DNA from 2 places in the Paenibacillus allorhizoplanae genome. Region 1 is predicted to be linked to the other one. Evidence: a T-box and tRNA genes for the amino acid it is inferred to sense, from the RefSeq annotation. Region 1 holds a T-box; the other holds one or more tRNA genes.
What was found. A T-box is a leader RNA that pairs with one kind of tRNA and senses whether it is charged. The one in region 1 lies ahead of leuS (leucine--tRNA ligase), so its partner is inferred to be a tRNA-Leu.
Positions count from the first base shown of each region.

Region 2: it encodes a tRNA-Leu, which carries the amino acid that the T-box ahead of leuS (leucine--tRNA ligase) is inferred to sense. The anticodon was not compared.

Region 1 is NZ_CAKMMW010000018.1:15,183-30,815, reverse strand. It holds gene aroE (shikimate dehydrogenase) at 1-45, shown strand, start outside; gene yhbY (ribosome assembly RNA-binding protein YhbY) at 66-359, shown strand; gene nadD (nicotinate-nucleotide adenylyltransferase) at 372-959, shown strand; gene yqeK (bis(5'-nucleosyl)-tetraphosphatase (symmetrical) YqeK) at 949-1,521, shown strand; gene rsfS (ribosome silencing factor) at 1,541-1,888, shown strand; gene L6I86_RS24410 (CvfB family protein) at 1,885-2,781, shown strand; gene L6I86_RS24405 (class I SAM-dependent DNA methyltransferase) at 2,783-3,544, shown strand; T-box leader at 3,616-3,859, shown strand; gene leuS (leucine--tRNA ligase) at 3,941-6,400, shown strand; gene comER (late competence protein ComER) at 6,429-7,262, opposite strand; gene L6I86_RS24390 (ComEA family DNA-binding protein) at 7,456-8,055, shown strand; gene L6I86_RS24385 (deoxycytidylate deaminase) at 8,159-8,671, shown strand; gene L6I86_RS24380 (MFS transporter) at 8,832-10,103, opposite strand; gene L6I86_RS24375 (MarR family winged helix-turn-helix transcriptional regulator) at 10,116-10,571, opposite strand; gene L6I86_RS24370 (DNA internalization-related competence protein ComEC/Rec2) at 10,783-13,356, shown strand; gene L6I86_RS24365 (RNA polymerase sigma factor) at 13,618-14,166, shown strand; gene L6I86_RS24360 (anti-sigma factor family protein) at 14,163-15,392, shown strand; gene holA (DNA polymerase III subunit delta) at 15,600-15,633, shown strand, end outside.
Region 2 is NZ_CAKMMW010000044.1:7,488-23,120, reverse strand. It holds partial or broken rRNA gene rrf (5S ribosomal RNA) at 1-71, shown strand, start outside; tRNA gene L6I86_RS34565 (tRNA-Glu) at 160-234, shown strand; tRNA gene L6I86_RS34560 (tRNA-Val) at 251-326, shown strand; tRNA gene L6I86_RS34555 (tRNA-Asp) at 342-418, shown strand; tRNA gene L6I86_RS34550 (tRNA-Phe) at 441-516, shown strand; tRNA gene L6I86_RS34545 (tRNA-Thr) at 533-608, shown strand; tRNA gene L6I86_RS34540 (tRNA-His) at 651-723, shown strand; tRNA gene L6I86_RS34535 (tRNA-Leu) at 787-866, shown strand; tRNA gene L6I86_RS34530 (tRNA-Leu) at 873-951, shown strand; gene L6I86_RS34525 (FadR/GntR family transcriptional regulator) at 1,012-1,719, opposite strand; gene L6I86_RS34520 (FAD-linked oxidase C-terminal domain-containing protein) at 1,878-3,293, shown strand; gene L6I86_RS34515 ((Fe-S)-binding protein) at 3,325-4,623, shown strand; gene L6I86_RS34510 (AraC family transcriptional regulator) at 4,620-5,489, opposite strand; gene L6I86_RS34505 (amidohydrolase family protein) at 5,638-6,468, shown strand; gene L6I86_RS34500 (zinc-binding alcohol dehydrogenase family protein) at 6,542-7,555, shown strand; gene L6I86_RS34495 (LysR family transcriptional regulator) at 7,602-8,486, opposite strand; gene tkt (transketolase) at 8,601-10,628, shown strand; gene fsa (fructose-6-phosphate aldolase) at 10,663-11,319, shown strand; gene L6I86_RS34480 (NanQ anomerase/TabA/YiaL family protein) at 11,373-11,864, shown strand; gene L6I86_RS34475 (MATE family efflux transporter) at 11,925-13,319, opposite strand; gene L6I86_RS34470 (DUF3817 domain-containing protein) at 13,415-13,699, opposite strand; gene L6I86_RS34465 (ATPase) at 13,880-14,260, shown strand; gene gatC (Asp-tRNA(Asn)/Glu-tRNA(Gln) amidotransferase subunit GatC) at 14,399-14,686, shown strand; gene gatA (Asp-tRNA(Asn)/Glu-tRNA(Gln) amidotransferase subunit GatA) at 14,714-15,633, shown strand, end outside.

The DNA.
Region 1 (15,633 bases):
GTTTCGGCGATGAGACAGGTGGTAGAACAGTCGTTAACTGAATAAGAATGAATAGAGGGACATCAATGTTATCAGGCAAACAAAAAAGATATTTGCGCTCTTTGGCGCATCATGTAGATCCAATTTTTCAAGTAGGTAAAGGTGGCGTGAATGAGCATTTGATTCGTCACATCAATGAAGCAATTGAAGTTCGTGAATTGATCAAAATTACGGTTCTCAACAACAGTGGAGAAGATCGTCAAGAGGTCGGAGCTGAATTATCCGAGAAATCTGGCGCAGAGCTTGTTCAGGTTATTGGGAAAATCGTCGTGCTTTACAAAGAATCGCGTGACAATAAGAAGATTGAACTGCCGCGCTAATGAGGTGGACGTATGCTTGTCGGAATTATGGGAGGTACGTTCGATCCCATTCATACCGGTCATTTAATCGCAGCTGAACGTGCGAGGGTGGAAGGGGGCTTGGACGAGGTTTGGCTTATGCCAGCGAACGTCCCGCCGCATAAACCTAATGCCCCGAAAGGAACGAGCCAGCAGCGTTGGGAGATGGTTTGCCTTGCTGCAGAAGGCAATCCTTTTTTTCGTCCTATCGATATCGAAATTAACAAAGGCGGCGTATCCTATAGTATCGATACGATCGAGCTGTTGAAATCGCAATATCCGGACATCGCGTTCACTTACATTATTGGCGCGGATATGGTTCAGTATTTGCCGCAGTGGCATCGCATCGATGACATCGTGCGGCATATTCATTTTATTGGATTAGCTAGACCTGGTTATGAGCTGGACTTGAAACAGCTTCCCGAACATATCCGAAACCGAGTGAAGCTTGTTCCGATGCCCCTCGTTGAAATTTCATCGACAGCTATTCGGGCGTTGAGACTGAAGAGGGATCCTGTCAGGTATCTTGTGCCAGATAAGGTTGGGCAATTCATGGAGGTGAATGGCTTATATGAAACGTGAAGAACTCATGGCAGCTGTGAAGGAGCAAATGCCGGAGCGGCGTTGGCAGCATACGCTTGGTGTGATGGAAACGAGCGTTATGCTGGCAGAACGATTTGGCGGGGATGCGGTCAAAGCGGATGTTGCAGCGATTTTGCACGATTATTGCAAGTATTGGCCTACTGGGGAGCAAGCTAAGATTATTCGTGAGAACGATTTACCGCAAGATTTGTTAGTTTTCGATAAGGAGTTATGGCATTCACACGCAGGGGCTTTCATTGCGAAGACGCAATTCGGAATCGACGACGAGGAAATTTTAGATGCAATTCGGTATCATACGTCTGGTCGAGAACAGATGACGCTGCTTGACAAAATTGTTTGCTTGGCGGATTATATGGAGCCAGGTCGTGATTTTCCAGGAGTCGAAACTATTCGTGAACTGGCAAAAACGAGTCTTGAACGCGCGTTGATTGCTGGTTTCGACTCCACGATCAACTTCTTGATTTCCAAAGGAAAGCGCATTTATCCATTAACAATTTTGACACGGAATGATTTATTGGAACAAATACAACTACACACCTAATGACATGGAGGATGATTGCATGAGTAAAAACCCAGAAGAAATATTAGCATTCGTTGTTGAGGCAGCGGAAGACAAGAAAGCGGCAGATATCGTTAGCCTGAATTTGAAAGGCGTATCCTTAATCGCTGATTATTTCGTTATTTGTCACGGGAATTCGGAAACACAAGTTCAAGCGATTGCGGGCGAGGCTCGTAAAAAAGCACACGAACATGGTGTTCATATTCGTGGGTTTGAAGGCGTTGATACCGCAAGATGGGTACTGCTTGATTTAGGGGATGTTGTTCTCCACGTTTTCCATCGTGATGACCGTGAATACTATAACATCGAAAGACTTTGGTCCGATGCTAAAGTTGTGGAGCGCGTATGAGAATGGAAGCAGGATCCCTTGTTACCTTAGAGGTAGCAAGGGAAGTTCCACCAAACGGCTTCTTCCTGAGCGATGGTTATCAGGATTTTCTGCTCCCTTACGCAGAAATCGTAGGTAATCGAATTAGTCCGGGAGATAAAGTGGAAGTGTTTTTATTCCACGATACGCAGGATCGAATCATGGCCACTATGAAACGTCCACTACTGACCATGGGTCAGGTGGGACTTTTAGAGGTTGTTGATATTCATCCGCGTTTCGGCTATTTCTTGGAAATGGGTCTAGGACGTCATCTGCTTTTACCATACCGGAATGTACCTGAATTCGAGGATCTTCGTCCTCAAGTTGGGGACAAAGTGTATGCAACGCTTGCGCATGACCGACAAGGCCGATTAATTGCTAAGTTGGCGCTTGAAGAGGATTTGGCTCCACTTTGTGTAAGAGCACCTTCAAGTTGGACGAACCAATGGGTGAAAGCACGCGTGTATCGCCCTCTGCAAATGGGTACTTTCGTCATCTGTGAAGCAGGTGTCCTTGGATATGGCGTCATTGGGCTTATCATCCCACAAGAGCGAACACGTTTACTTCGCGTAGGTGAGCAAGTGGATGTAAGGATTGCTTTCGTCCGTGAAGAAGATGGACGAGTTAATCTATCCATGAGGCTTCCTAAGGAAAAAGGACGCGATGAAGATGCAGATCGCATCCTTGAAGTGCTGCGTGAACGCCCAGGAAATGCGATGCCATTCTCGGATAAAACACAAGCTGATGTTATTAAAGATAAATTCGGACTAAGTAAGGCAGCCTTCAAACGTGCCTTAGGTAAACTTATGAAAGATGGGCTCATCTATCAGGAAGCAGATTGGACCTATCTGAAACAAGAGGAGACGCAAGGCTGAGATGAGTTACGAAAAATTCGCCTACACGTACGATCGCTTGATGAACAGCATGCCGTATGAAGACTGGCTTCGATTTGTGAAGGAAAGTTTCGTGCGGTTTGGTGTAAAGCCTGCAACGCTCGTTGATTTAGGTTGCGGAACAGGTAATTTGTCAATTCCATTGGCTTCTGAAGGTATTCAGGTGACTGGCATAGATCTGTCCGAGGATATGTTGGCTGTCGCTGAGCAGAAGTATAGCGAACAACCCAGTCAGCTTCGCGGCGGTGGCATTCGTTGGATTCAGCAGGATATACGCGAATGGGAACTTGGCGAGGAAGTGGATATGGCGATCTCGTTTTGTGACAGCCTCAACTATTTACTAGAGGAAGAAGACATCGTGGATGCTTTCCGTCAAACATGGGCGGGACTTAAGCCAGGTGGGATATTCCTCTTTGATGTACATACGCCACAGCAATTGTTCGCATATGCAGAATCGCAGCCCTTTTTTCTAAATGAAGACGATGTTGCTTACATATGGACAAGCGAATTAGATGAGGAACGTGTTCAGATTGAACATGATTTAACGATCTTCGTCAAGGACATCGGCCAGCAGGAAACCTTCCGTCGCATTGATGAGACGCATGAACAAAGAGCATATCCCTTGCAGTGGCTGGAACAAATGCTGATCGAGGTAGGTTTTCGTGAGGTACATCAAGCAGCTGACTTTACATGGGAGCAACCTACTGAGAAGACAGAGCGCGCTTTCTTCATTGCGAAAAAATAATGCCGACGGGATTCGTCATCGGCTTGACAGTGCGGCATTATTTTACATATAATCAAAGCTAATCAGTTGTATGGAAAGCTTAGATGAGGAATAGTACCTTGTACAGCATCTTTCAGAGAGTCGGAGCTAGGGTGTGAGCCGGCAGATGTTAGTCTTGAGAACTCGCCTCGGAGCTAGAAGGTGAACCGCCTGATCCTGGATCAGATGCGCTAGCTGGATCGTCTCACCCGCGTTAAGGGGCAGAGTGAACACAGGTGAAGAACGCCTTGTGTTAACTAGGGTGGTACCACGGGAATTATACCTCTCGTCCCTAGCGATATCCGCTAGCGATGTGAGGTTTTTTTGTGCGTATAGGCATACATGAGCAGAGAGCAACTTAAGGAGGCATGGAAGGTCATGACACAGGAATTGAAAGAAACGAAAGAACAACAGGGCTATAATCCGCAAGCGATTGAACCCAAATGGCAGGCTTACTGGGATGCGAAGAAAACTTTTAAGGTATTGGAAAATTCGGATAAGCCGAAATTCTATGCGTTGGATATGTTCCCATACCCATCAGGAGCTGGCTTGCACGTAGGTCATCCAGAAGGCTACACAGCGACAGATATCGTTTCCCGTTTTAAACGGATGAGAGGCTTTAATGTCCTTCACCCAATGGGCTGGGATGCGTTCGGACTTCCTGCTGAGCAATATGCCTTAGACACAGGGAATGATCCTCGCGAATTTACGAAGAAAAACATTGATACGTTCCGCCGTCAAATTAAATCACTGGGCTTCTCCTATGATTGGGATCGGGAGATTAGTACGACGGATCCGGAGTATTACAAATGGACACAATGGATTTTCATCCAGCTGTACAATAAAGGGCTTGCTTACGTCGACGAAGTGCCAGTTAACTGGTGTCCAGCGCTAGGTACGGTTTTGGCTAATGAGGAAGTCATCGATGGATTGAGCGAACGTGGTAACCATCCAGTAATTCGGAAACCGATGCGTCAGTGGATTTTGAGAATTACGGAGTATGCGGAACGTTTGCTTGAAGATCTTGAGGAACTTGATTGGTCTGAAAGTATTAAAGATATGCAGCGTAACTGGATTGGTAAATCGACTGGTGCTGAGGTTCAATTCGCGATTGAAGGTCATGCGGAGAAAAGTTTAACGGTTTTCACTACGCGTCCAGATACACTCTTCGGTGCAACTTATTGTGTATTAGCGCCGGAACATGAGCTTGTAGCGCAGATCACAACTGAAGCGCAATCAGCTGCGATCAAAGAATATCAAGAGAAAGCTTCACGTAAAAGCGACTTGGAGCGTACAGATTTGGCGAAAGACAAATCCGGTGTGTTCACAGGGTCTTATGCGATCAATCCGGTTAATGACACGAAAGTGCCGATCTGGATCGCTGATTATGTCCTTGGCGGTTACGGTACTGGGGCGATCATGGCAGTTCCAGGTCACGATCAACGTGACTGGGAATTTGCGAAGCAATTTGATTTGCCAATTATCGAAGTGGTTCAAGGCGGAGACGTGGAGAAGGAAGCCTATGCAGGCGACGGCAAGCATGTGAATTCTGGTCCAATCGATGGATTGAACATTGAGCAAGGCATTAGCCACATGATCGCTTGGTTGGAGCAAAATAGCAAAGGCCGCGGCAAAGTAACGTATCGTTTGAGAGATTGGCTGTTCAGTCGTCAACGCTACTGGGGTGAGCCGATTCCAATTCTTCACCTTGAAGATGGCACCATGAAACCTGTTCCTGTGGATCAACTGCCATTATTGCTTCCACAAGTGGATGAAATCAAACCATCCGGTACTGGGGAGTCACCGCTTGCTAACGTTTCTGAATGGGTGAATACGATTGACCCAGAAACGGGTATGAAAGCTCGCCGTGAGACGAATACGATGCCGCAATGGGCGGGAAGCTGCTGGTATTACCTGCGTTTCATCGATCCAAAGAATGATCAAGCCTTCTGTTCAGATGAGCTGCAAAAGCAATGGTTGCCAGTTGATCTATATATTGGTGGAGCGGAGCACGCAGTTCTTCACTTGCTGTACGCACGTTTCTGGCATAAAGTGCTTTATGATCTTGGTTTTGTGCATACCAAAGAGCCATTCCATAAGCTTGTTAACCAAGGGATGATTCTTGGCGAGAACATGGAGAAAATGAGTAAATCACGCGGCAATGTTGTGAATCCAGATGATATCGTGAGCGATCAAGGTGCGGATACACTTCGTATTTATGAAATGTTCATGGGACCATTGGAAGCGACTAAACCGTGGAATACAACGGGTGTAGACGGAATCTACCGTTTCTTGAATCGCGTGTGGAGACTGTTCGTTGATGACAACGGTCAAGTTCACTCCAAAATTAGCGCAGATGAGATGCTAGGCAGCGATACATTTAAACGTACATGGCACCGTTCGATCAAAAAAATTACAGAAGATTTCGATGCGCTTCGCTTCAACACAGCGATTAGTCAAATGATGATTTTCGTAAATGAAGCTTACAAAACAGAGCGCTTGCCACTGGAAGCGATGAAAAACTTCGTGCAAATGCTTTCCCCGATCGCACCTCACTTAGCAGAAGAGCTTTGGGAGAAATTAGGCGGCGTAGAATCCATTACGTACGAAGCATGGCCAGCTTATGATGAAGCATGGACCGTGGATAATGAAGTTGAAATCGTTGTTCAGATCAATGGGAAAATTGTTGATCGCGTGATGATTTCCAAAGATACAGATGAAGCAGCGATGGAGAAAATGGCTTTTGAACTCGACAAAGTCAAAGAAGCGACCGCCGGAAAGGCCGTTCGCAAATTGATTGTTGTAAAGGGTAAATTAGTCAATATCGTCGTTGGTTAAGAAATGAAGGTCTAATGCGTTGGGAAGGCTACTGCTTTTGCTTTAAGGTGAAAAGCTGCTCAGCCTTCTCAATGTCTTCTTCATATTTCGCATGTGTAGCATTAATTACTTGAGAGAAAACTCCGCAAAGCTCTTTTTCCAAAATACGCAAACCCTCTGCCGTGATGCCTCCAGGAACAGATACCCGCTTTTGTAAGCTAACAGGGTTGAAGCCTCCCGTTGTAAGTAACTTTCCTGTACCTAACGTCATTTCACTTGCCAGTAATGTGGCCTCTTCAGCAGAAATACCTGTTTCTTCTACAGCCGCATCAATGAATGCTTGAATAAAGCTAGCTAGAAAAGCAGGTCCACAACTAGATAAATCTGATGAAATTCTCGTATAATTCTCGGATACACGTATGGGTGTAGAAATATGTGTAAAAATGTTTTCAAGCCATTCTTTATCTTCAGGCTGCATGCGATTTCCATGAATACATAACGTAGCACCACTTAAAACGTAGTTCGTGATACTTGGTATGATTTTACTAATTTTAGCTGGTAAAAGACCTTCTAAATGCTTAATCAGAATAGGACTCGTGATGGATATTATAAATTGAGAGGAAAGCACGTCCTCTTTGATTTCATCAATAACCTTTATGAATTCAGATGGTTTCACACATAAGAAAATCAAATCACTTCCACGCACGACTTCTCGATTCGTTTCAGCCACGTGCAGGCCAGGATAGTTCTCCGCAAGTAGTTCAACTTTACGTGATGTGCGATTGCTAGCAATAATTTGCTCGGGATTGAATGCCCCGGAATGAATGAATGCTTCAATCAGTATACTTCCCATACTTCCAGTACCGATGAATCCAGCTTTCATCAAGTGATCCCTCCCGATAAAATCAGTCTTTATACGAATACCAACCTATAATCGCGGTCGCTCAGCCATGAAAGGCAAGGATAGAGGTCCAAGCATCGTCTCATCCGTATTGTGACTAGTCGTGTGGTCAATGGGACGCTTTTTCATGTATATGGTTGCCCAAACGCAAATATGCTAAGAAAGAAGGTAGTATGTGGATTTATTTGGAAATAAAATAAAGAAAATTGGGCTGATTCTTGGTGCTGTCTCGCTTTTTGTTTGGGTTGTGTGGCCATTTCTACGTGGAGGACAGGCAACCATTCAAACAGCGTTCATGCCGATCAATGCCCAGATGGAAGAATTGCTTGTGCAAGGGGAGAATGAGAAAAAAGCGGCAACAGGGAAAGCTGCGTCCGTCGGTAATGAAAAAGCTAGAGTAACACCAAAGGCGAGTTCGAATGAATCATCGTCATCTTCAGAAGTGATATCCACACCCTCAAGTTCAACGGGAGCAAGCACGCAAACTTCGCCTCCATCTTCAGAGACTCATCCAACCTCCGCTGCTAGTCCTGTACCTCCAATACCTGCACTTCCATCGAATGAAGCTCAAAAGAGACTTTTAGATTTAAACACGGCTACGTTGGAGCAGTTAGATAAACTGCCGGGGATCGGAGAAAGTAAAGCCAAAACTATTCTCGAGTACCGTATGAAAAAGGGACGTTTCAAGCGAGTCGAAGAACTCAAGGACGTGAAAGGGATCGGAGATAAAATGTTTGAGAAGCTGAAAGGGTTCATATATGTAGGGCCAGTCTAGCGTCGTCTTTTCATTTCTAGCAAAATATGAGAAAATACTAGAAATCGTTTTAACTTCGCAAATAGTAATGGAAAATCTAGTCATCAGGAGGGAGTCAATCATCATGAGCATCCGGAAAGATTGGGATACGTATTTCCTCGATATTGCCTATATGGCCTCCACACGCTCACGGTGCAATCGTAGACATGTTGGAGCAGTACTCGTTCAAGGAAAGAAGTTGCTCGGAACAGCGTATAATGGCGCACCGATGGGCGTAGCAGATTGCACGGAAGCAGGCTGCATGCTTGTGGAAGAAATCGAGCTGAAGGTCGTTGCCGATGTAGAAGAAGTCGTGCGGAAACACCGTTGCATACGTACCATTCATGCAGAGCAGAATTTATTGCTTTTTACCGATCGGGAAGATCGCGAGGGTTCTACCGTATATGTGACGGATCAGCCTTGCTGGACCTGTGCTAACATGTTGGCTAACAGCGGAGTGACAGAGATCGTGTTTCATCGGGGGTATCCGAAGGATCATGAGAAGGTTAGCGAGTTGATGGGAGCTAGAGGCATCTCGTTCCGTCAGTTGACCGCATATGAGCCGCCTGCAGGTACGGTATCGGAGGTAGTGAATTAATTAGCACGCTGCCAGCTTTGACGAAGCCTAGAAAGCACGCGTTCATGCAAATGTGCTTGTTTGATTCGTATTCGAGAGCTAGGGAATTAGTCATTGTGTTGACAACCCCCATAGCTGCTTATACGGCAGTGCCTATGCTTGAGCGACTACATATAAAGGTTTACAACATTACGGCCTGTTCTTTGTGCTTTTTAAGTTGTCGCTGTATACGAATAGCGAATAAAGCGGCAATGAAGCAGGTAAGACCAGCAATAAAGAAAGCTTGCGAGTAGCTGCCAAGCCAGTCACGCATTATACCGGCACCATACGCGGCAAAGGAGGCACCGATCTGATGAGCCACCACAATCCAGCCGAAAATCATGCCAGATTTTTCTTTACCGAATGTTTCTCCTGCAAGTTTAGCAGTTGGCGGTACGGTTGCGATCCAATCGAGTCCATAAAATACCGAGAACACGACTAGCATGTACGGAGTAGTAGCCAATGCATACGGTAAGAATATGAGGGATAAACCGCGTAGACCGTAGTACCAGAAAAGTAGCCAGCGGCTGTCGAATCGGTCAGTTAACCAGCCAGATATCGTTGTTCCGAATAAATCAAAAGCGCCCATCATGGCTAGAAGTCCGGCAGCGGCGACTTCCATCATCCCGTAATCTCCGCAAGCGGCAATGAGGTGTGTGCCTATCAAACCATTTGTCGAGAATCCACAAATGAAGAAGGTGCCCGCGAGCAGCCAAAATGTTTTATTTTTACTTGCAATAACGAGGTTCTGGATGGGGGTGAGAAATACATTGCCCCTGAAAGGCTCTGGCTTTACAACCTCTGTGGCACCGTATGGCGCTGCACCAACATCTGAAGGATTATTCTTCATCCATATGGCTACCAGAATAAAGACAACTACGATAGCGGCTACCGCTGCATACATCGCATACCGCCAGCCGTAATCGGAAGTCACCTTTGCAATTAATGGGAGAAATAGCAACTGACCCGTTGCTGCACTTGCTGTTAGTATGCCAACTACGAGCCCCTTACGTTTGACGAACCATAGATTGCTGACAGTGATACCAAGCACGTTTGCCATCATTCCACTTGCAAGTCCGGAAACGACTCCCCACAGCAAATCGAACTGCCACAAGGAATTAATCAGCGGCGTAACGGCAAGGCTGGCACCTAGAACGGACAGTGCGAGCAATACAACCTTGCGGATACCGAAGCGCAATAACAGTGCTGCAGAAAACGGACCAACAAGTCCATATAGTAAAATTCCGATAGAGGCAACACTTGATATAGCCCCACGGCTCCAGCCGAATTCTTCTTGGAAAGGGATCATCAAGACGCTTGGCATGGAGCGTATGCCTGCTGACACAAGTAATGTGACGAACGTTAGCAACACAATAATCCAGCCGTAATAAAACTTGCTTTTTGTTTGATTCATAATCTACACCTCTTATATTTCTAATTTCTCACTGGCCGATTCCAAAGATTGCGTCAAGATCGTAGCGACCTCATCTCCAAGAATAGCCTTATAGGTCCGAAGAAGCTCTTTCGATGCTGCACGAAGCGAAGGTTCGATTTCAATAGCTTTTTCTGTGGGAAAGACGAGTACAGTTTTTCCTTTAACTTGGCGCTCCACGAGTCGTTTTTGCTCCAGTTTATCGATAAATCTGGTAAGAGTAGATGGCGTAATATAGAGCTTTTCTGAAAGCTCTTTCTGTGGAATTCCAGGTTTTGCAACAACCAGTCTGAGTAAATAACCGTAAGCAGGTGCAAGCCCTGTTGTTGCAAATGCATCGTCGGCCATTCGGCTAATGGCCCGACTTAGCCGATTCGTAGTGAAGTATAAGCATTGATGCAAAAAAGCTTCATTGTTATCCGTTTCTGTTACTTGAGCTTTCTTAGTCATATTAAGACCTCCGATGTATTTTGTATGTACAACGAATATAATCCAAGTGCTTTCGCCTGTCAATTGTATTTATGAAACAAGATGGATTTAGAAATGTGAACGGAATGTAGTTAAGGGGAAGAACCTCTTTCTATTGCAGCCATTGTGGGTGCGTTAGAAAGAGGTTTTTTATTTGGGATCGTCAGAAAGTGAAAATGAAGGAGGATCTCCAATGAAAAGACCAGTTGTTCAAGGATGCTGTCTGTGGATAAGTGGGTATGTGCTCGCGATCTATACTGAGCTCCCGTGGCTGACATGGATGACAAGCGCGCTGCTGTTAGCCGCGCTTGTCATCCTCTACGCGCTGCGCCTGCCTGGTCGGCAGACGCTGGGCGCCTTGCTGCTGGTCGTAATAGCCTACGGCTATTATCAAGGGACCGACCAGCGCAACATCACTTCGCTGCCGCTGGCGCAGCAGCAGCAGATCAGCCCTGACGGCAGCGAGGCCACGCTGCTCGGCCGGTTTGCCAGCCCTGTCACCATTGACGGTGACAGGGCCAGCTTCACTCTGGAAGCGGAGTCCGTCCGCTTCCATGACAACACCGCTTTCCCACTCGGCGGGGAAAGCGTGCAGGTCTCGCTGCGCCTGATGGAGCAGGCGCAACAGACGATCGCGTCGGGCTGGCGCCGCGGCGACGCCCTCACGCTAACGGGGACGCTGCGCAGCCCGTCCCCGGCCCGCAACTTCGGCGGCTTCGACTACCGCCGATATTTGCGCCTTCACCACACCCATTGGCTGCTTTCAGCCAAAGGGGTGGATCAGGCGCAGGTGCAGCCTGCGGCAGCGCACTTCAGCGTCGTCCAGATGCTACGCTGGAACGACGAGCTGCGCGCTGCGCTCAGCAGGTGCATGGACGTGATCTTTCCCGCGTCGCAGGCGGGGTTCATGAAAAGCATGTTGATCGGCCTTACGGACGATCTGGACCCAGAACGCTTCCAGCAATTTTCACAGCTGGGACTAACACATATTTTAGCAATCTCAGGCTTGAATATTGCCGTATTTTTAGGCGTATGCATCTGGATCTTGCGCCGTTTTAAAGTCGCCAAAGAATCTTATCTGCTCATCTGCATGGGCTTGCTCCCGTTCTACGTCCTCGTGACTGGGGCATCGCCGTCCATAGTCAGGGCAGGGCTAATGTCGATGATCGCCCTGTACGCAGCTCGGCGCGGAGGTATGAAAGAGGTTTTGCACATACTAGCCGTAGCAGCGTGGGCTATGCTGGTATGGGACCCTTACTTTTTGCTGGATGTAAGCTTCCAGCTTTCCTTCCTAGTCACACTTGGACTCATCCTCGGTGTGCAACGAGTAACGGTATTGCTCACACCTTACTTAACTTCTCCTACACTCCGAAACACCCTCGCCATCACACTCGTATCCCAATCCGTCTCTTTTCCGGTTTCCATTTACTATTTTAATCAATTTTCCTTGTTATCTTGGATAGCGAATGCCGTGTTAGTCCCTGTAATTAGCATGATCGTGTTTCCAGCAGGCTTGGTTGCTTTAACGATAGGTCTCATTTACATTCCTTTAGGTCAAAGAATAGGACTACTCATCTCCTGGCTGAATCAAGCTATATTTTGGATTACGGATCAACTACAACAGATTCCTCATCTGACGATGATTTGGCCATCGCCAAGTATGGCTTGGATCTGTTTTTACTATGGATTTCTAGTTATGATCTATTTACTCTGGCAGCGTAGTTACCTACATTCGAAAGATAAGATACCTATTATATTGGAGGTTAGTACGAGGAGAAGCACACAGGGAATGCCAATTAAACTCAGTCTACTTCTTGCAATAAGCGGATTTCTCATCCTGTTATGGATGGGGTATTCACCGAATCGCTTTCAACGAACAGGGCTTGTGCAATTTATCGATGTTGGACAAGGTGATGCCATTCTAATTCGAACGCCTTACGGTCGGCATTTATTAATCGATGGAGGAGGGACACTCACATTCCATAAGGCAGGTGATGACTGGAAAATCCGCAAGGATCCGTATGAAGTAGGGCGTAAACTGCTTGTTCCTCTCCTCAAGAAACGGGGGATACAAAGATTAGATCTTCTCGTGCTTACACATGAGGATGCTGATCATAGCGGCGGTTTACAGGCTGTTATTGAACAAATTCCAGTGAAGCAATTTCTATTTAACGGAACATTTAAGGAAAGCAGCTCGATGACGACCTTTTTTTCGACATTGGTTCAAAAGGATGTTCCCTTATTACCTGCGCAAGTAGATGATTGGATCGACATCGATCCCGTCACAAAGTTACAGGTGATTTATCCACTTGAAACGAATCCGACAATGATTGAAGTTGTCAAAGAGCAGAATGCGAGATCTGTTGTCTTCTTGCTTGAAATGCAAGGAACACGTTGGCTGTTCACAGGGGATATGGAGAAAGAATCCGAAGCAGCAGTGCTGGATTATTTACGTGATCATCCTGCTTTAGTAGGTTCCTCCAACTCTGCCGCCCGAATCATTAGCAGCAATAACAAAATCGATGTTCTTAAAGTTGCCCACCATGGCAGTAAAACCTCAACGACTTCAGAGTGGTTGACCTACTGGAAACCAGCTGTGGCAGTAATCTCAGTGGGTGCCATGAATACCTACGGCCATCCTTCTCCAGAAATTACAGATCGCTTGGTCAATGAGAACGTAGCCATTTATCGGACTGATCGAATGGGGGAAGTACAGATGGAGGTGCGGAATTCAGGGATTTTCACACGAATGAAATTATGGAAATAAGAGGAAGGTTTAAACTATCACTCCCACCGCAAGTATAGTCCTAGAAGCAGCATTTCCTGTTGGAATGTTCTTCTAGGGCTTTTTCTTTTGCAAAAATCAACTATTATGAAACTAATTTTCATTTTTTACGTCTAAAAGATGTTATGTGGCTCATTATTTGTTATTCTGATAGATGCAAGTTATTAATATATTTATTCTAAAAAAATTGCAACCTTATGAGATGCCATTGCGTCTGTAAGAATGCAAGGGGGAGGGATCCCAGTGATAGCACCCGAACTGGTAAGATCAGCACAAGCCGGTGACCGTGATGCGCTCATTACCCTATTGCGAGAGATTGAGTCTCACGTTTATCGGACGGCTTTTTATATTTTGAATAATGAACAGGATGCGCTTGATGCTTCGCAAGAGGCTCTTCTTCGGATTTATACCAAAATTAATTCCTATGAAGAAAAAGCCTTGTTCAAAACGTGGGTGCAGCGGATTGTTACGAACATCTGCATCGATAAATTTCGCAGAGCGAAACCAACGGTTTCTATGGATGAGCATGAGATGACTTTTACAGCTGATAATGATGTAGAACAGGAAATATTGACAGGCTACCTAGCTCAGGATATTAGAGAGGCAATTGAAAAGCTTCCCGAACACCATCGCACTGTAGTTGTTCTACGTTATTTGCAGGACTTTTCGTATCATGAAATTGCAGAATCGCTAAACTTACCACTCAATACGGTGAAGTCTTACTTATTCCGAGCTAGACACACCTTACAGTCGTTACTCCAAGATTATCAGAAAGGAGGTGTTCGGGGATGAAATGTCAAGAGGTGATGATGTACATGCAAAGACAGCTAGATGGAGATTTAGCTCCAAAAGAAGAAAATGAGCTGCATGCTCACCTTATGCATTGTTTGGACTGTGCACAGATGTTTGAGCGTCTGCAGGCATTGTCGAACGAATTGTCCCAGCTTCCTAAGGTTAAACCGCCTTTCAGTTTGGTTGATGCTATTATGCCACAGCTGCTTGAATTGGATAAACAAAATGAGGTGTCAATGACGGACAATGTCGTTGTCTTCCCATCGAAGGTTGCTAGGGTAGAGTCAGAAGTAGACCGGCCTATGCTTTCAGGAATGAGCCGATTTAAAGAACAGTTCTCGTGGAAATTCGCAAGCGGTGTTGTTGCCGCGGGATTGATTATTGGATTTTTCGCATTTAATATGCAGAAACCTGTTATCGACAATGCGGACGGTATTATGTCTCGTTCAAGCTCTGATTCCAAAGCTGCAGCGGAGAAGCGTGTAACGGGAATTTCAGATACGAATCAACAAATAGGCAGCGATGACATCGCTAAAACCAAGGAAACTACTGCGACAAATGAAGGAACGCCAGTTGCGCCAACGGCCGATTCATTTGCAAAAGGGACAAACACAGCAAACACTGCTACTGGCAACGGTGGGAATTCGCCGCAGGCTACTTCCAACGCACAGCTAGAAAAACCAGGTGCATATACTTCGCCAACGAATGGTGGTGACATGCAGACGAACAAGGTATCCCCATCTACTTCTGCTCCAGAGCGGTTGAGAGATCCAGATGCATCTGTTCCAAAGTCGGATAAGATTGATTCCAATGCTGAGGCCGCTACGCCTGCCGCAGGCTTAAGCGTACCGCAATCATCGTTAGAGCCGAAGTCAACGGAGTCACCAGTTAGGAAAACAGCGCCGGCACCAAGCGTTGATCCTTCGAGTTCAGACCGAATAAGTGCGAGTCAAGGTATCCTCTCCTATACCGTTCCTCAAGGGGAGGCTAAGCTAAAGTCTACAACGGGTACTTATGATGCAACGATTGAAGACCGGCACGTGGTCATTCGAAACACCCTTACGCTTGAGCTTGTATTTGCTTCCGAGCATGTATGGCAAGCAGAAGATCAAATCAAGTTGTTGGAATGGTCGAAGGATGACAAGCTGTTTTATGAAGTTATTAGTAAAGGATTGCTTCAAACGATTCTAATCGATGTCAAAGAAAAAACAGAAGCCAATAAATAACAAGGAATTTCGTTGCACCAATTTGGCTGAAATTGCGTAAACTATCTTAGGGAACATGGAACAGTTCATTCATCCACACGAGTTAAGGTTTCTAGGGCCTTGAATCGGTGTTTAAATAGACTGGCGAAGGGATTGCATCAAAGTCTTCGGGCTTTGACGTAATCCCTTTGTTGTTGTTAAAATAAACAGGAGGGGTGAATGCTAGTCATGGATGTCAAAAGAGCATTAAAAGATATACAAG
Region 2 (15,633 bases), on a different contig from region 1:
CGACCGTTAAGCCCTCCAGCGTCGATGGTACTTGAACCGCAGGGTTCTGGGAGAGTAGAACGTTGCCAAGCAGTCACCTGATATAGGGATCTTTTAGTGGAGCTAAAAGTCTCTCTACATTGGGTATTTTTTTTGCCGAAGCTTTCGGAAAAAATTTTAGGCCCGTTGGTCAAGTGGTTAAGACACCTCCCTTTCACGGAGGTAACAGGGGTTCGAGTCCCCTACGGGTCACCATTTCCACAAAATATATGAACGCTTAGCTCAGCTGGGAGAGCACTACCTTGACAGGGTAGGGGTCGGCGGTTCGATCCCGTCAGCGTTCACCATATAGAATTTTGCATGGAGCTGTGGTGTAGTGGCCTAACATGCCTGCCTGTCACGCAGGAGACCGCGGGTTCGAATCCCGTCAGCTCCGCCATTTAAGTTTGAAATCATACCTTGGCTTTGTAGCTCAGTCGGTAGAGCAGAGGACTGAAAATCCTCGTGTCGGCGGTTCGATTCCGTCCAAAGCCACCATTTTCTAAATGAATAAGCCGTTGTAGCTCAACTGGTAGAGCAACTGACTTGTAATCAGTAGGTTGGGGGTTCAAGTCCTCTCGACGGCACCATTTTTCCTAAGAAGGTTTGGGGAAAAGAAGTTATCTAATGTGGCGGTCGTGGCGAAGGGGTTAACGCACCGGTTTGTGGATCCGGCATTCGCGGGTTCAAGTCCCGTCGTCCGCCCATTAATTTCTCAGTGAAGTCAGCTTCGGCTAGCAACTTCATCATTTGCCTGATTGACAACATGCGCGTATGGCGGAATTGGCAGACGCACTAGACTTAGGATCTAGCGGGTGACCGTGGGGGTTCAAGTCCCTCTACGCGCATTATATGCCGGCATGGCGGAATGGCAGACGCGCTCGACTCAAAATCGAGTCCGAAAGGGTGGAGGTTCGAGTCCTCTTGCCGGTATCAAAAGCAACACACACGAAAAGCCTTACACTGTAAGGCTTTTTTTGTTGTTCTCATATGTTATTCTTTGTTTTTCTGTGCTAATTGTTGAATTACCTGATCAACTTTCGCAATATGCTGAGACATTCTCTCTGCAGCAAGCTGCTCGTCTTGAGCCGCAATTGCCTCAACAATATCGCGATGCTCTTGCAGAAGCTGTTCGGCCGAAGCACGCTCTGCAAAAAACCACAGACGCCGCGAGGCTTTCATGCTCTGTTGTAATCGCTCCGTCAAGGACTCCATCATCCCTAAGAATAGGGTATTCTGAGATGCCTTAGCGATCTCCAAATGAAAGCGAATGTCTGCATGTTCGCTTTCTTCCTCATTACCAAGTGAAGATTCCATATCACGAAGGATTTCTTTAAGAACGGATAAATGCTGCTCAGTACGGCGGCTAGCCGCTAAGGTTGCACAGCCAGCCTCAATGAATCTGCGCACCTCCTGCACTTCCTGAAGTGTCTCGCTGTGGTCAAAGAGACTACTCGATTCCGTCGGTAATGACGTAACGACATAAGTGCCTCCCCCATGTCGAATATCGACCCAGCCCATAGCTTTAAGCCCACTGAGTGCTTCTCTGATCGTAGATCGGCCGACTTGGAAGCTTGCAGCAAGATCAACGACTGTAGGAAGCTTAGAACCAGGAGCATAAGTTCCTTCCTCAATTTGAGCTTTAATATGTTGAAGCACGATTTCCGAGCCCTTTTGTGGTCGGATTTGCTGAAAAACCATAAGTATCCCCCTGAAAATCGCTGATAAAGTTCTATACATCTATTACATCATAAGCTAAAATAGAAGGAAAGTCATCTGATCACATGATCACTTGTAAAAACATCAAGAATTACTAAGGAATGTAGCATACTAAGTAAGCGCTCAAGGGAGGATTCTTCATGCTCGATAATCAAGTTAGACAACAATTACAGGCCATTGTAGGCGAAGCCTTTTATAAAGATGATATGGAATCTCTAGTTACCCATTCCTATGATGGGACACCGATGCTCCAGTCCTTACCTGACGGTGTGATCTATCCGAAAGATACTGCACAGGTTTCAGGTATTATGAAGGTGTTGAATGAGCATCGCATTCCCCTGATCAGCAGGGGTTCGGGTACGAATTTGTGTGGAGGTACTGTACCTGTACAAGGTGGGATCGTCATGGTTATGCATCGTATGAATGCGATCCTAGATATCGATCTGCAGAATCTGACAGCCACCGTGCAACCGGGGATCATTACGAAGGAATTCATCGAGCAAATTGAGGGATTGGGCTTATTTTATCCACCAGATCCAAGTTCGATGGCGATTTCCACCATTGGCGGCAATATTGCAGAGTGTTCAGGCGGTCTTCGCGGTTTAAAATATGGCACAACCAAAGACTACGTGATCGGCCTTGAGTGTGTTCTTGCATCAGGTGAAATTATGCGTACCGGTGGAAAGCTGATGAAGGATGTAGCCGGGTATGATTTAACGAAGCTGCTAGTCGGCTCCGAGGGCACGCTTGCAGTTATCACAGAAGCTACGCTTAAACTGATTCCTCCTCCAAAGGCGAAGAAAACAATGTTGGCGATGTACAAGGACTTATACGGCGCGGCGCGCACTGTTTCCAAAATCATCGAGAATCGCATCATTCCAGCAACCTTGGAATTCATGGATAATCCAACAATTCGTGTTGTAGATGATTTTGCAAACCTTGGACTCCCATTGGATATGGCTGCTATTTTGCTTATTGAACAAGATGGCGAGCCAGAGATGGTTGAGCGTGACATTGCCCTCATCTCTGAGATTTGCAGGGAGGAGCAGGCAGATGAAGTCAGCATCGCGAGCACACAAGAGGAAGCGCTGAAGCTACTAACAGCAAGACGTAGCGCCTTTACTGCTCTTGCTCGCTTACGTCCGACGACGATACTTGAGGATGCAACGGTACCTCGCTCCAAGATCGCGGAGATGGTTCTAGAAATCAATCGAATAGCTACCAAGCATGATGTTCAAATTTGCACGTTCGGTCACGCAGGCGATGGCAATCTACATCCTACCGCAACAACCGACGCAAGAGATCATGATGAAGTTCATCGTGTAGAAGCGGCGTTTGAAGAGATTTTTGAAGCCGCGATTCGTTTAGGTGGAACCATTACTGGTGAACATGGTGTTGGGTTAGTGAAAGCGCCATTCCTGGAATGGAAAGTGGGAAGCAGCGGAATCGCCATGATGAAGGGGATTAAGGATGCGTTCGATCCGAACCATATTCTAAATCCAGGTAAAATGTTTGCCAAGGAATCTAGACGCAGGGTGGTGATTGATCGTGTCTAAGGGCCAAGGAGCAACACTTCAGGAAACGTTAATGCAGAAACTGGACTACGACCAATTAACGAATTGCATGCGTTGTGGATTCTGCCTGCCAGCTTGTCCGACATTTAAAGAAACAGGGATCGAGGCAGAGTCTCCGCGGGGCCGCATCTCTCTGATGAAGGCAGCCGTAGATGGCCTCATGGAGCCAGGGATACGCTTCGAAGATCAGATGAACCACTGCTTGGGTTGCCGCGCGTGTGAGCCTGCCTGCCCAGCTGATGTGAAATATGGCCAATTAATCGAACAGGCTCGCGATGCCATTGAAGTGCATACAACCCAGCATAGATGGTGGGTAAAGGGTGTGCGGAAGCTCGTATTCAAAGAGCTATTTCCATCCCAACAGAGAATGCAGCTGCTCGGGACAGGGCTTCATTTTTACAAAATGTCAGGTATCCAAAAGTTAGTTAGAAAAACCGGTGTAGTCGGTCTATTCTCGAAGCATATGGCTACGATGGAGAAAATTCTTCCTGATGCTTCAGGCAAGGGAATTGTTGAACGTCTTGGTACGTTTATACCGGCAAAAGGCAAAAAGCTGGGCACTGTGGGGATGTTCCGTGGATGTTTGATGGACGTCCTATTCACTGAAACGAATATAAGTACGGTGAAGCTTTTGACCGAGGCTGGTTTCGATGTCGTCATTCCTGAATCGCAGAACTGCTGCGGGGCTCTTCATGCCCATAGTGGAGAAACAGATCAAGCGAAGCAAATGGCCAAAAGTAATATTCGCGCTTTCCAAGAGGCAGGAGTCGATTACATTATTTCGAATGCAGGAGGTTGTGGAGCGATTCTTGTTGAGTACGATCATCTGCTTCATGATGAGGAAGAGTGGAAGGAAGCCTCCACTTGGTTCGCCAAACGTGTGAAGGATATCAGCTCCATTCTGGTGGAGAAAGGTCGGCCTCTACGTTTTGCAGAAACACTATCACAACAAGGTCCAACACGTGTTACGTACCAAGAGTCCTGTCATCTTCGCAACGTAATGAAGGGCAGCCAACCAACGAAGCAATTACTGCAAAGGGTAAGTAACACCGCGTATATCGAAATGAAGGATTCTGGTTCATGCTGTGGTTCCGCAGGTATTTATAATATGACTCAGCCCGAAATGGCCAATCAAATCTTAGAGCATAAGATGGAAAATGTGAATGCAACAATAGCATCCTACGTGGTCACGAGCAATCCAGGATGCTTACTGCAAATGAAGTTAGGTATTGATAAACATGGGCAAACCGGGCATATGGAAGCCGTTCATATCGCGGACTTCCTCTACGACCGGTTAGTGAAGCAAGATTAGAATGAACGGAAAGACTTTCGAGCAGCAGCGGGCGTAATGCCAAACACTCTTTTGAACATCGCATGAAAATGAGGTAAACTTTCAAAACCGCACATGTCCGCGATTGTACCGACACTAGCATCACTTTCTTGAAGCAGCTGTTTGGCACGGATGATGCGCTTAGTTATGAGATAGGTACTGATATTCATACCAATGAACTGTTTAAATACCCTGCTGAAATGAGCGGGCGTGACGGAAACTTGTTTGGAGAGTGCTTGGAGTCCGATATCTTCACAGAAATGCTGGTCAATATAGAGTATGATTTCTCGCATCCAAATAGGGCCGACAAGCGTGTCCAATTTGGGTGACTTGATGTCTGTGGTCATTTCACGCTGGATAGTAAGCAGCAATTGAAGCAAATGAATAAGGATAGATTGGCGTTTACCAATGGTTGGATGTTTATATTCGTTTTCAATAACATCCAAAAGTAATTCTAGGTGTTGACTCTGTGGTAAGCGCATCTCGAACTTATAGTTACGAAGTGTCGCGGCTTGTTCAAAGCATTGTAAATAGGAGAAGTCATCTCCTAAAGAGGGCAACTGTACAATACTTGGAGAGAAGTAAATCGCAGTGGACGTCACAGGGGACTCTTTATCTGGTGTCGCTCGATGAATCGTATTCCCTGGAATAAGAAAGAGATCACCTTGTTTCATTTCATAGAAGGTATGATCGATAAAAAAAGTGCCACGTCCCCGATACACATAGACAATTTCATACCAGTCATGGAAATGGTCAGGAAGCTCGCTAAGCGAGCTTTTTGTATTTTTATGGGCAAAAGACATGGGGAAGGCGTCATGATTATCGAAAATTTTACGAATAGGATCCACAATAACCACTCCATTCTTCTACAAGATAGTTTGATAATATCAAAAAACCGTATAGTTATGCTAGATATCGATATTTCATATCGAAAATTTAATGATAAAATGGAAGAAAGCGATATCATATTAGGTGAGATGGATAAGGAGAATCATCATGCGTATTGATGCACATCAGCATTATTGGAAGATCGACCGAGGGGATTATGGATGGCTTACACCAGCGCTCCCTGTATTGAATCGTGATTTTTCACCAAATGATTTGGTACCACATCTTGAGCAATTCAACTTAGATAAGAGCATTGTGGTTCAAGCTGCGCAAACTTTAGAGGAAACTGATTATTTACTAACTTTAAGTGAAAGCACGGATTCGATTGCCGGCGTTGTTGGATGGCTTGATTTGGACGATCCTGATTATCTTATTCATTATAAAAAATGCAGTCAGCACCCGAACTATCTAGGCTTTAGGGTTATGATTCAGGAGCTCCCTGATGCACGTGTTATTCTTCAGCCCCATTTTGTGGACGCCTTGCGATATTTCGCTAAGGAAGATGTACCCGTTGATTTGCTTGTCCTCGCTCATCAATTAGAAGTCGTCATCGAGCTGTTAGAACTAGTCCCAGGTTTGCGAGCGGTCATTGATCATATTGCGAAACCGTCGATTGCCGAAGGTGTGATTGAACCCTGGAAAAGCCAAATGGCGACTATTGCAAAGCACCCCAGTCTATATTGTAAAGTTTCAGGCATGGTGACCGAAGCCAACCATTCTGATTGGAAGCAGGAGGATTTTACGGCGTATGTCCAGCATATTTTGGGGATTTTTGGAACGGAGCGTGTGATGTTCGGAAGTGATTGGCCAGTTTGTCTACTCGCGGCTGAGTATGAGGACGTTGTCGATGTTGTGAATCAATCCTTGCCAGATAGCTGGTCAGAAAAGGATAAGGCTCGCTTATTCGGTCTAAATGCAATGGAATTCTATAAATTATGAAATATCGCAAATGAGGCAAAATTGGCCTCGATGTCTATGAGTAAGAGTGCTCGAATGTGAGAGGAGGGCAAACATGAAAGCGATCGTCTGTGAACAAGTTGAGCATTTAAAGTATGTCGAGGTAGAAGAACCAAGTGTAGGTGTGGGAGAAGCACTCGTTCGTATTCAGCGAATCGGCATATGTGGGACGGATTTGCATGCTTTTAAAGGGAATCAGCCTTTCTTTAGCTATCCGCGTATTCTAGGGCATGAGCTGGCAGGGTATGTAGAGGAGCTTGGTGCGGGAGTAACGGATGTTGCAGTTGGCGATCTTGTAAGCGTCGTTCCCTACATGCATTGTGGGCAATGTATTGCTTGCCGAAATGGCAAAACAAATTGCTGTACAGACATGAAAGTGCTTGGCGTACATATGGATGGAGGCATGGTAGAGCGTCTAGCTCTCCCTGTAAGTCAGCTGATCAAAGCCGAGGGGCTATCTCTTGATCAAGCTGCAATGCTAGAACCACTTAGCATTGGTGCACATGCGGTGCGTAGATCAGAGCTGCGTACAGGGGAAACGGCGCTAGTGATTGGAGCGGGCCCGATTGGGCTTGGGGTAATGATTTTGGCGAAGCAGCTTGGCGCTAATGTTATAGCAATGGATATTAATGAGGAGCGATTAGCATTTTGCCGGGAATGGGCAGGCGTCGATCAGACCGTGAATGCGCTCCAGCATCCGAAGGAAAAGCTAGCGGAGCTTACGAAGGGCGAATTTCCTACCGTCGTTTTCGACGCAACTGGAAATGCTAGATCGATGACAGATGCGTTCGGTCTTGTTGCTCATGGCGGCAAACTTGTTTACGTCGGACTAGTAAAGGCAGATATTGCCTTCCATGACCCTGATTTCCACAAGAAGGAGCTGACGTTAATGGGGAGCCGTAATGCGACCATGGAGGATTTTGATACGGTGATAAGTGCATTCAAGACGGGAAGCATCGACATTGAGCGCTATATTACGCATCGTAGCTCCTTCGAGGAAATGGTAGAGCAATTCGAAACGTGGCTGAAGCCGGAGTCCAAGGTGATTAAGGCGATGGTTTGTTTGTAAAAAGGGGACACACTCGGTGGAAGCTGAGTGTGTTTTTTTGGCTATATTACCCCGGATTCTCCAACTCAGCTACAAATGCGGCAGCAGCAGTCGAGAGCGGCATATTCTTCAAAGTGATAATCCCTATCTTGGTTGAGGGGATCGACGCCTCAAGATTGACCTCAAATAAGCTGCCCTCTGCTAATTCTTTGGCGACAAACTCCTTCGTAACAAAGGAAACGCCGAAGCCAATCTTAGCAAATTCAATGAGTAAGTCCACACTGCCCAGCTCAATCTCCGGCTCCAAAAGTAAGCCGTTATCACTGAACAAACGGGTGACGAATTTCCTGGAGGAGCTATTACTAGAAAATAAGATAATTGGATAGGCGAGAAGTTCTGCCAACGTAACCTTACCCTTAGACAGTTCGCGGTACTTGGGTCCCGTTACGAAGCAGTCCTGAATGGTGATACCCTCACGAACCTGAAGCTGATCATCATGAATAGGTGTTCTCACAATACCGATGTCGATTTTGCCTTCTTTTAAATTTTTTACAATCTCAGGTGTCGTCCCATGGACTAGATTAATTTGGATATGTGGATATTGAACGTGAAACGATTCCAGAAAGGGAAGAAGATAGTGTTTGCACAAGGAATCACTGCCACCGATTTTGATTTCTCCGCTAGAGAAATTTCGCAGCTCATTGAGCTTTTCCTCCGCTAGGGAGATGAAGTTGTAAGCTTGTTCAATATAGGAATAGAGGATGGCTCCCTCTTTGGTTAAATCAACGCCTTTAGACGTACGAGCAAACAGAGGAAGCCCTAGGCTTTCCTCCAATAATTTGATGGAGTGAGAGACACTGGGCTGTGTGATATACAGCTCTTTGGCAGCTTTGGACAGACTTCCGGATTTCGCTGTTAAATAAAATACTTTATACAACTCGAAATTAACCATATAGACACCTTCTATAGCGAGTATCGAAACTATCAATTATTTGAATGCACCATCTCCTCTTATAATAAAGAGATAAGGTAACAAAAACAACCATATAGATGGAGGCGTATCTCATTGAATGGAACAACGGTTGGCATTGAAGAATTAAGCATTAATGCGATTAGAACGCTTACAATTGATGCTGTCGAGAAAGCAGCTATGGGTCACCCAGGCATGCCAATGGGCGCGGCGCCAATGGCGTATGCGCTATGGACACGTCATTTGAAGCACAATCCAGTTAGCCCGAAATGGGCGGATCGTGATCGTTTCGTCTTGTCTGCAGGGCATGGCTCCATGTTGCTTTACAGCTTGCTTCATCTAAGTGGGTATGATGTATCTTTGGACGATATCAAGGAATTCCGCCAATGGGGAAGCCGCACACCTGGGCATCCAGAGTACGGTCACACCGTTGGTGTAGAAGCTACGACAGGTCCGCTTGGTCAAGGTGTTGCCATGGCTGTGGGTATGGCGATGGCTGAAGCACATCAAGCTTCCGTGTATAATAAACCGAATTTTCCAGTTGTTGACCATTTCACTTATGCCATTTGTGGAGATGGCGACTTGATGGAAGGTGTTTCCTCTGAAGCAGCTTCCTTAGCTGGACATCTCAAATTAGGTAAACTAGTCGTTCTCTACGATTCCAACGATATTTCGCTCGATGGTGACTTGAACATGTCGTTCTCCGAGAACGTCAAGATGCGTTTCGAGTCCTACGGCTGGCAATACCTCCGCGTGGAGGAGCAGAACAACGTCGACGCCATCTCTGCGGCGATCGCAGAGGGCAAGGCGGATCTCAATCGACCGACGCTGATTGAGATCAAAACAACCATCGGCTTCGGCTCGCCGAACAAAGCCGGCAAAGGCGGCCACGGCGGCACGCATGGCTCGCCGCTGGGCAAAGACGAGCTGCTTCTGACGAAGCAAGCTCTGGGTTGGCCCCTCGAGCCGGACTTCTACATCCCGGCTGAGGTTTACACCCACTTCGCCCACCACAAGCAGGTGGGGGCTCAAACAGAAGCAGCCTGGGAGCAGCTGTGGCACAGCTACCAGGCGGCCTACCCCGAGCTCGCTAAGCAGTTCGAGCTCGCGAACAGCGGCGACCTTCCGGCGGATTGGAACGCCGATGTGCCGCGCTACACCCCCGAAAGCGGTGCGATCTCGACGCGCACAGCATCTGGCAAAGTGATTAACGGCTTGGCGAAGCGGGTACCTCATCTAGTAGGCGGCTCTGCCGACCTTGCGAGCTCCAACTTCACTATGATCGGCGATGCTGCAGCTTTCAGTGCAGCCGATTACAGCGGCCGCAACTTCTGGTTCGGCGTCCGGGAATTCGCCATGGGCGCAGCGCTGAACGGCATGCTGCTGCACGGCGGACTGCGCGCTTTCGGCGGCACGTTCCTCGTGTTCAGCGACTATCTGCGCGGTGCGATCCGTCTGTCAGCGCTGATGAAGATCCCAGTTGCGTACGTCTTTACGCATGACAGTATCGCTGTCGGCGAAGATGGCCCGACGCATCAGCCGATTGAGCAGATCCCATCCCTACGGATGATTCCGGATCTCACGTTGTTCCGTCCTGCGGACGCGAACGAGACAGCAGCTGCATGGGAGTATGTTCTTCAAGCGAAGGAAGGTCCGTTCGTATTCGCACTTTCCCGTCAAAATCTACCTGTGCTTCCAGGTACGGATAAGCTTGCTTTTGATCATATTCATCAAGGGGCTTACGTTCTTTCTGATGTTGCTTCTGGCGAGACTACGGACATTCAACTCATTGCGACTGGCTCAGAAGTGAGCTTAGCACTTGACGTGAAGAAGCAGTTGGCGCAAGATGGTATTGGAGCTCGTGTTATTTCCATGCCAAGCCGTGAATTATTTGAGCAGCAGCCAGAAGAGGTACGGAATGCAATTATTTTACCTCACGTGCGTAAGAATGTTGTGATGGAAATGGCTTATCCGGCTGGATGGGAAGAAATTACGGGACAAGAAGGTTTCGTTGTCGGCATCCGCAAGTTCGGAGCATCAGCGAAAGCAGATCGCGTCATTCGTGAATATGGCTTTACCGCAGAAGCAATCGTTGGGCAAATCAGACAGAAGTATTTCCAATAAGCACCCATAGCGGGAGAAAAGGTAGGGATACAGGATGAAATTGTTTATCGACACAGCCAATGTAGAAGAAATTCGTAAAGCGCACGCGTTAGGTGTAGTTGCAGGTGTAACTACTAACCCTTCATTGATTGCAAAAGAAGGAAGAGACTTTTTTGAAACAGTGAAAGAAATCATCTCTATCGTTGGTGATGTTCCGATCAGTGCTGAGGTTGTTTCCTTGAAAGCTGAAGAAATGGTTGAGCAAGGTAAGAAGCTTGCGGCATTAAGCCCGAATGTTGTTATTAAGCTGCCAATGACATTGGATGGTTTACAAGCAACAAGCGTGTTCAGATCACTTGGCATTCCAACGAATGTAACGTTGATTTTCAGTTCAACTCAAGCTTTACTAGCTGCTCGTGCGGGTGCAACGTATGTGTCTCCGTTTATCGGACGCTTGGATGATATCAACCAAGTTGGTATGAACTTAATCAAAGAAATCAGCCAGATTTTCCAAGTACACGGCATCAAATCCGAAATTATTTCTGCGAGTGTACGTCACTCTGCGCATGTCATTGAAGCAGCGCTTGCAGGATCACATATTGCGACAGTCCCTTATAAAGTGATAGAATCAATGAGTAAACACCCGCTGACAGATGCGGGGATTGAGAAGTTCCTTGCTGATTGGGAAGGCGCTAAGCAAGAAAAGTTCTAAACAAGAGATGACTCGCCCGAAGGGGCGGGTCTTTTTAAAAGGAGAAAATAGCGATGATTATCAGCGATGTGAAGCATTTTGAGCAAGAACGGCATTTATGGCCAGCGGCGGTAGCGCGAGGTATCGACTACATTTTGAATCGGAATTTGGGAGAGCTAGAAGTAGGACGGTATGATCTAGAGGGCGATAATGGCCACTTGATGTACGCCAATGTGCAAGAATCCGTGACGCGTCCAAGGGAAGAACAAATGCCGGAGTCGCACGTCGTTTATACGGATATTCAGTTCCTAGTGAGCGGGGAGGAGCGTTTATGCTTCTACAAGCTGACTGATGAGGCAATTATTGTGGATAACAAGTATGAGACACATGATGTCGCTTTCTACGAATCACAACACGCATTGCCTGAAACGGATATTTTTCTCAAACCTGGCATGTTTGCCGTATGCTTCCCATCCGATATTCATCGGCCTAATTGCCTCATTACGGAATCAACAACGAATAAGAAGATTGTGATCAAAATCCATAAGGATTTGCTGCAACTCTAGCAAAAAAGTCTGCTCACGCCAATTTATTTGGCTAGGCAGACTTTTTGTTTAAGCTTTTGATTAGGTTTTACTGGCCATCATTCTGGCTTGCTTCCATTTCCCGAAACGATAATAAAGCAGGTTCAAACTGGCAGCAACACTGAAGCTGACAGGGAAACTCCACCAAATCACATCGAAACCGTACTTGTGCGATAGCACAGTGGCAAGTGGGATGCGAACAAGTAACAGTGCAACAAATGCAACGATAAGAGGGAACACAACAGATCCCGCAGATCGAACGACACCTGCAACAACATTGAAGACGCCGAAAATAATAAAAGACCAAAGCGTAATATTGTTAATATGAACGCCTATATCAATCGCCTTCCCTTCAGGTGGCAGGAAGAATGAGACGACTTCTCGATTGAACAGGTGCAAAACGGCAACAATTAGTCCAGTCATCAAGATATTAACGCCTACGCCTGTCCACGTAATCCGGTTGACACGCTCCCATTTCCCAGCGCCAATGTTTTGCGCAGCCATCGAGGTTACAGCTCCACCAATAGCCATAGCGGGCATTTGGACGTAACTTGATATTTGCATCGCCACACCGAAAGCTGCGGTGGATTCTGAGCCATAGGCATTCACGAGATGAACCAGCATCAGATTACTTAGAGAAACCACGACCATATTTAAGCCCATGGGCAGCCCTTTTTGTATCAGTGTTCGAATAATCGTCCAATCGATTCGTAGCAAAGGAATGTCCTCTTTGGTAATGCGAAGAAAATACTTCTTCTTATACAAGTAAGCAATGAGGAGCACGAAGCTCACTAGTTGCGCGATAAAAGTCGCTACAGCGGAGCCGGCAATCCCCATTTTCGGGAATGGTCCCATCCCTTGAATCAGCAAAGGATTGAGGGCGACATCAAGGATTGCTGATAAAAGTAAGAAGTAAAACGGGGTTTTCGCATCCCCAGAGCCACGTAAAATGGCCATGATTAAATTATAGCCGAACATGAACGGAACACCTGCGAACATTATTCGCGTATACGTCACTGCAAACTCTTTGACATCAGGCGGAGTATTCATCCAGTCTAGGATCGTGGTGGAGAAGATCCATCCCAGTAAGGCGACGATTATGGATAAAACGAGGAAGAAGACTGTGCTTGTTCCGACTACTTTTTTGGCCTCTTGAACTTTCTTAGCTCCCAGATTTTGACCGATAAGAATGACGGCAGCCATGGCAATCCCGAAGATGGAGCTAATTAAGAAGAACATAATAATATTCGCATTCGATGTTGCGGCAAGGGCGACTTCACCTAAATATTTCCCGATCCAAATGGTATTGATCGACCCGTTTAAGGATTGTAGAACGTTCCCTAATAGTATGGGGAGTGAAAATAAGATCAATGTCTTCGTAATCGGGCCCTCCGTTAGCGAGGGACGAGCTTTTGGAGATGATGATGGCTCTGGCATGATTTCCTCCGTAAATTTCACTTGTTCGATAGAATAGTTTTCTCACTACTATATCAGTTTCATGCTTCTTTCTGAAATTTTACGAAGTGATGCCTCTAATGTCGGATCCAACGATCGAATAAGAATGGACCGAATGGAATAAATGCCGCAATGAAAGCTGCAAGTACGCGTCCAAAAGACCAGCGATGTAGAAGTGTGACCCAAGCAATCGATAGCAGATAGAGCGAAAATAGAAATCCATGAGCAATCCCTACGACAAAAACAGCTTGTGGCAGATCGAAAGCGTATTTAAGTGGCATGGCGATACCAAGTAAAATGAGAAAAGAGGAACCCTCGGCCCAACCGACATAGCGTAAGGCTTGTAAAGAACGTTGTAACACAGTAAGCAACTCCTTTTTATGAATGAAAGTAAATTCATCCTAAGATAGAAATATGAATGCAGTATGAACAAGTGATGTCAATTGGACACAATCTAGTTTTTTTAGTACGATAGGCAATAGAACGTATTCCATGTATTCATAGACTCATTTGAGTGTTATATATAGGTAGGGGGAAAGCAGATGCTTCGTCTTGGCGAGAAAATTATCTTCATTGCTGATCGTTTAGAACAGAATCTGCCTATTGGCGGATATGGCTATTTAATTGCGTATGACCGAAATAATGATAACATTTTCGACTATGTCGTACGTGTCCCTAAAGAGAACAAACATTACTATGTGACTGCAACTGATATTGAGCTGGAAGAAGTGCTTCTGCAGCAAGAGGCAGAGCAAGCCCAGAGAGAAGCTTTAATAGATTACGCTCTCGCAACGAACAATGAAGCCTTATTCCGTAAAATAATGAATGGCGAGTCCGCCACAGAGCCAGAGAAGGAAAGGGACAAGGAAGTACAGTCCCGTGAAGAATTCATCAAACAAATCGGGCTGAAAGCTTGGATTTAACAATAGAGAGCGTCGGTGGACATGCACCGTCGCTTTTTTCATTCATCACGCTTAATCCTTATTCTGGATTGAGTTCGCAAAATATCTGGGATATAATGAAAAGAATGACTAAATGCTGATACAAGGGGTGCAGAATACGTGAGCATAACGAAGAAAGATGTCGATCATGTCGCCAAGCTGGCTAGACTCGATCTCAATGATACCGAAAAAGATCTATTTACAGATCAGCTTAATGCTATTTTAAAATATGCCGAGCAGCTCAATCAATTAGACACCGAAGGTGTTGTACCAACTAGCCATGCCATGCCATTAGTAAATGTCATGCGTGAGGATGTTGCAAAGCCGTCTTTGCCGATTGAAAAAGTCATGCTGAATGCCCCTGATCATGAGGATGGGCAGTTCAAGGTTCCAGCTGTTTTAGAATAAGTTAGAGATGAAAGGGAGTGCCTGTCGTTGTCTTTGTTTGAATTAAACCTACAACAAATCCATGCGAAACTGCAAAGCAAAGAACTCAAAGTTTCGGATCTCGTGGATCAATCCTATACAAGAATTGGGCAAGTGGAGAGCAAGGTTCGCGCTTTCCTTACATTAGATGAAGAGAATGCACGTCAGACGGCTGCTAAGTTGGACGAGCAGCTTTTAAGCAATGCTACACGCAGTGATGTATTCGGTTTGCCAATCGGAATCAAGGATAATATGGTAACCGAAGGTTTGAAAACAACCTGCGCAAGCAAATTTTTATCCAATCATATTCCGATTTATGATGCGACAGTCGTGAGCAAGCTCAAGGAAGCTCAAGCGGTTACCATCGGCAAACTCAACATGGATGAGTTTGCGATGGGCGGCTCCAACGAGAACTCCGCGTTCCACCCGACCCACAATCCGTGGAACACGGATTATGTGCCAGGCGGTTCCAGCGGTGGCTCGGCAGCTGCAGTCGCTGCAGGCGAAGTGTACTTCGCGCTGGGCTCCGACACCGGTGGCTCGATTCGCCAACCGGCTGCTTACTGCGGTATCGTCGGTCTGAAGCCGACGTACGGACTCGTGTCCCGCTATGGTTTGGTCGCTTTCGCGTCCTCCTTAGACCAAATCGGGCCGCTTACGAAGAACGTAGAAGATGCTGCGTACGCGATGCAAGCTATCGCAGGTTACGACCCGAAAGACTCCACTTCTGCGAATGTGGACATCCCGAACTATCTGAGCGCATTGACGGGTGATGTCAAAGGACTGCGCATAGGCGTACCCAAAGAATACATGGGCAAAGGAATCGACCCAGCTGTAAAAGAGAAAATTCTTGAAGCGCTCAAAGTACTTGAAGGTCTTGGCGCTGTATGGGAAGAAGTTACGCTTCCACATTCCGAGTATGCGGTAGC